DNA from 2 places in the Streptomyces sp. NPDC088706 genome. Region 1 is predicted to be linked to the other one. Evidence: riboswitches for the same ligand, from Rfam matches in the RefSeq annotation. Region 1 holds a riboswitch; the other holds the start of a gene.
What was found. A riboswitch is a leader RNA that binds a small molecule or an ion and turns the genes downstream of it on or off. The one in region 1 is predicted to bind glycine.

Region 1 (2,385 bases):
GCGCTTGTAGAACGGCAGCGCGACGACCTCGTACGGCTCGTGCGTGCCCCGGATGTCCACGCCCACACCCTCGGTGCCCGGCGCGGCGAAGGCCGCGTCCACGTACGCCATGGCGATCGGCTTGCCCAGGGTGGGGGAGGGGGCGCCGGAGGTGACCTCACCGATCACCTTGTCGGCGGGCCCGCCGACGGCGACAACGGGGAAACCGGCGCGCGGGACCCGGCGGCCCTCGGCGATCAGGCCGACCAGCTTGCGCGGCGGGGCGGTCTCGGCCCGCTCGGCGGCGGCGATGAGGGCCTCGCGCCCCACGAAGTCGCCCCCCTTCTCGAACTTCACGACCCGGCCCAGGCCCGCGTCGAACGGGGTCAGCGCGGTCGTCAGCTCGTGCCCGTACAGCGGCATGCCCGCCTCCAGGCGCAGCGTGTCCCGGCAGGACAGGCCGCAGGGGATCAGCCCGTGCGCCTCGCCGGCCTCGCTCAGCGCCCGCCACAGCTGCTCGGCGTGCTCGGGGGCGACGAACAGCTCGAAGCCGTCCTCGCCGGTGTAGCCGGTGCGGGCGATGAGCGCCGGCACCCCGGCGACCGTGCCCGGCAGGCCCGCGTAGTACTTCAGCCCGTCCAGGTCGGCGTCGGTGACGGCCTTCATGATGGCGGGGGACTCCGGGCCCTGGACCGCGAGCAGCGCGTACGCGTCCCGGTCGTCGCGCACCTCGGCGTCGAAGCCCCCGGCCCGCTCGGTCAGCGAGTCCAGCACGATCTGGGCGTTGCCCGCGTTGGCGACCACCATGTATTCCGTCTCGCCCAGGCGGTAGACGATCAGGTCGTCCACGATCCCGCCGTCCTCCTGGACGATCATCGTGTAGCGGGCCCGGCCGTTGCCGACGGTGGCGATGTTGCCGACCAGCGCGTAGCTCAGGAAGGCCGCGGCCTCGGGGCCGGTGACGGTGATCTCGCCCATGTGCGACAGGTCGAAGAGACCGGCCCGGGTGCGTACGGCGTTGTGCTCGTCGCGCTCACTGCCGTACCGCAGGGGCATGTCCCAGCCCGCGAAGTCGGTCATGGTGGCGCCGAGCGAGCGGTGCGTCGCGTCGAGGGCGGTGAGACGGGGGGCAGTGCTCATGGATACGGCTCCAGGGCATGACGACGTCAGGACGGAAATCCTCCCCATCTGTCATCGGAACCTGAGAGGTTCGCCGATAGCCCCTGGCGGGGTATGCCCCTGGAGAGGGGCGCCCCTGGTCACAGGGCTCGGCTTGCACCTTGGGTGGAGCCGCGGGGCGGCTCGCTTTTCAGATCTGCCTCATCCACGCGGTACGGGGCCTGAGAGATTCAAGGGAGGATCTTGCTCCTTCGGCGCCCGGCTCACACTGTGGCCGGAACTCTCCCGCGCGGATTCGAACGGCCGGTATGCAGTTGGCGGGGTCATCATCGCACGGCTTGCGGCAGAGTGGGGAGGCCGGTCGGCAACGCTTGTGGAGACGGCGAGGGCGGTTGTGTCGCCTTGCCATTTCTTTACACTTCAGGGGCAGGCGTGGGCGGCCCGACAGCAGGGGGATGCGCGATGACGGCACAGCGGTCGGTACCGACCGCGGGGTTCGCGCCCGGCGCGATGCCCGCACAGCCCGCGCTGCCCGTACGGGAGCTGCCGGACCCCCGTCCACCGGTGGTACGCGATCTGCGCGGGCGCACCGGGTCCGTCCCGTACGGCCTGGACTTCCCCACGGGTGACATCGCGGTCGTCTCCGGGCTGCCCGGCGGCGGCAAGTCCACCCTGATCCGGCAGGCCGTGCGCGGCCACGCCGTCGACTCCCAGGACACCCGCGACCGCTGGGCCGCCACCCTGCCCCGTTTCGTCCCCTACGCCCTCTACCGCCCCCTGGTCCGCGCCGCCCACTACCTGGGGCTCCGGGCCGTCCTGCGCTCCGGCGCGTCCGTCGTCGTGCACGACTGCGGTACGCAGACCTGGGTACGCCGCTGGCTCGCCCGGTACGCCGCGCGGCGGGGCCGCACCCTGCACCTGCTCCTGCTCGACGTCGACCCCGAGACGGCCCGCCAGGGGCAGCGCGAGCGCGGCCGGGGCGTCTCCGGGTACGCCTTCGCCCGGCACCGGAACGCGGTGGCCCGGCTGATCCGGGACACCGAACAGGGCGCGCTGCCGCCGGGCTGCGCCTCGGCGGTGCTGCTGGACCGCGAGGCCGCGAGCGCGCTGAGCCGGATCTCCTTCACGGACGGCTGCCCGGACGGCTGCTCCGGTTAGGGTTCTGGCCGGAGTAACGACGGCTGAGAGAGGCACAGCGGCAGTGGACGTTCCGGCCCAGGTCCAGGCCCATCCGCAGCACGGGTGGCCCGCCAACGAGCTCGAAGAGGTGCTGACCGCCTCCCTGGG
Region 2 (2,385 bases), on a different contig from region 1:
GAATCCGGTGCCGGACGACGCCGGGCCGGGCGGCGGACCGGCGGACGAGGAGCCCGTACGGGACAGCGCGGAGCAGCTCGCCGCCCGGCGCTGGCCCGCCGGGCACGACGTACGCCACACGGTGCACGGGCACGGCTGGGTGCAGGGGAGCGGGGTGGGCCGGGTGACGGTCCGGTTCGAGGAGCCCGGGGGGCCGGTCGGCCGGGTCGTCACGTTCCGCGTCGACGACCCGGAGCTCAGCCCGGCCGATCCGCTGCCGCTGGTCCGCGACCCGGTCGACTACTCCTCCTGGCCGGCCAGCCTGCCGAAGTCACGGTCGGGGCCGGTCTCCGCCGCCGGCGGGGAGTCCAGACCGTAATGGCGGTAGAGCTGCAGCTCCTGCTCCGGCGAGAGGTGCCGGCCCACCCCGAAGTCCGGTGCGCCCTTGATCAACGCCCGGTCGAAGGGGACCCGCAGGGTGTCCTCGACGAATTCGCTGGGTTCCAGCGGGACGAAGGCGTCCCTGCTGAACAGGCCGGTGCGGACGGCCGCCCACTCGGGGACCCCCGTCGCGTCGTCGAGATAGACCTCATCCACCGTTCCGATCTTGGCGCCCCTGCGATCGAACGCCTTACGGCCGATCAGGCGGCGCGGATCGATATCCGTCTTCACGGTGCCTCCCTCTGGTCGCCACTGCTCAGGGGGGTCCCCTGTCGCTCCACCAGCACCAGACAAGTGCAGATCCGTGGCGTCGGCCACTCGAGGGCTCCGCGAGGACGGCCGCTGGTAGGCTGGCAGCTGGCTGCTGACCCCGTGCGGGAGAGTCCTCCGGTGCGGAATCCGGAGGCGCCGAAGGAGCAAATCCTCCCCGGAATCTCTCAGGCCCCCGTACCGCACGGACGAGGTCACTCTGGAAAGCAGGGCGGGTTCGTGCGGGCGCATGCCGGGACGGGCTCGACCCTCACCGACGGTGAAAGTCGGCACGCCCCCGGGCGGGCCGGTGAAGCTCTCAGGTTGACATGACAGAGGGGGAGGCCGTTCGGGCACCCGCGCCGTGGTGCCCCTCGCAGGTCGTGACAGACCAGGAGGCCTCCACCATGACCCCCCGTCGCACTCCGCTCTCCCAGCTGGAGCAGGGCATTCCGTTCGAGCAGCGCCACATAGGGCCCGACGCCGGCGCCCAGGCGAAGATGCTCGCCCAGGTCGGCTACGGCTCCCTCGACGAGCTGACCGCCGCCGCGGTGCCCGACGTGATCAAGAGTGCGGAGGCCCTGAACCTTCCCTCGGCGCGCACCGAGGCCGAGGTGCTGGCAGAGCTCCGCTCGCTGGCCGACCGCAACAAGGTGCTCGCCCCGATGATCGGCCTCGGCTACTACGGCACCTTCACGCCGCCCGTCATCCTGCGCAATGTCATGGAGAACCCCGCGTGGTACACGGCCTACACGCCGTACCAGCCGGAGATCTCCCAGGGCCGCCTGGAGGCCCTGCTGAACTTCCAGACGATGGTCGCCGAGCTGACCGGGCTGCCCACCTCCGGCGCCTCCCTGCTCGACGAGGGCACCGCGGCCGCCGAGGCCATGGCGCTCGCCCGGCGCGTCGGCAAGGTCAAGAACGGCGTCTTCCTGATCGACGCCGACACCCTGCCGCAGACCGTCGCGGTGATCCAGACCCGTGCCGAGCCGACCGGCGTCGAGGTCGTCGTCGCCGACCTCAGCGACGGCATCCCCACGGAGATCGCCGAGCGCGGCGTCTTCGGCGTCCTGCTCCAGTACCCGGGCGCCTCCGGTGCCGTGCGCGCCATCGGGCCCGTGATCGAGCAGGCCCACGAGCTCGGGGCGATCGTCACCGTCGCCGCCGACCTGCTCGCCCTCACCCTGCTCACCTCGCCCGGAGCCCTCGGCGCGGACATCGCGGTGGGCACCACCCAGCGCTTCGGCGTCCCGATGGGCTTCGGCGGCCCGCACGCCGGCTTCATGGCCGTCCGCGAGAAGTTCGCCCGCTCCCTGCCCGGCCGCCTCGTCGGCGTCTCCGTCGACGCCGACGGCAACAAGGCCTACCGCCTGGCCCTGCAGACCCGCGAGCAGCACATCCGCCGCGAGAAGGCCACCAGCAACATCTGTACGGCGCAGGTGCTGCTCGCCGTCATGGCCGGCATGTACGCCGTCTACCACGGCCCCGACGGGCTGCGCACGATCGCCCGGCGCACCCACCGCTACGCCACGATCCTCGCCGAGGGCCTGCGCGCCGCCGGTGCCGAGGTCGTGCACGGCGCCTTCTTCGACACCCTGACCGTCCGGGCGCCCGGCAAGGCCGCGGACATCGTCGCGGACGCCCGGGAGCGCGGGGTCAACCTCCGCCGCGTCGACGCCGACCACGTCTCCATCGCCTGCGACGAGACCACCACCC

Region 2: it holds a riboswitch for glycine, as region 1 does, so the genes downstream of both, gcvP (aminomethyl-transferring glycine dehydrogenase) here and gcvT (glycine cleavage system aminomethyltransferase GcvT) in region 1, are expected to answer to the same signal.

What each region holds. Positions count from the first base shown of each region.
Region 1 is NZ_JBIVLW010000002.1:759,845-762,229, forward strand. It holds gene gcvT (glycine cleavage system aminomethyltransferase GcvT) at 1-1,119, opposite strand, end outside; glycine riboswitch at 1,299-1,396, opposite strand; gene ACIQAK_RS09020 (AAA family ATPase) at 1,561-2,256, shown strand; gene ACIQAK_RS09025 (enhanced serine sensitivity protein SseB) at 2,300-2,385, shown strand, end outside.
Region 2 is NZ_JBIVLW010000008.1:9,882-12,266, forward strand. It holds gene ACIQAK_RS19665 (DNA polymerase IV) at 1-358, shown strand, start outside; gene ACIQAK_RS19670 (PRC-barrel domain-containing protein) at 280-651, opposite strand; glycine riboswitch at 786-883, shown strand; gene gcvP (aminomethyl-transferring glycine dehydrogenase) at 1,077-2,385, shown strand, end outside.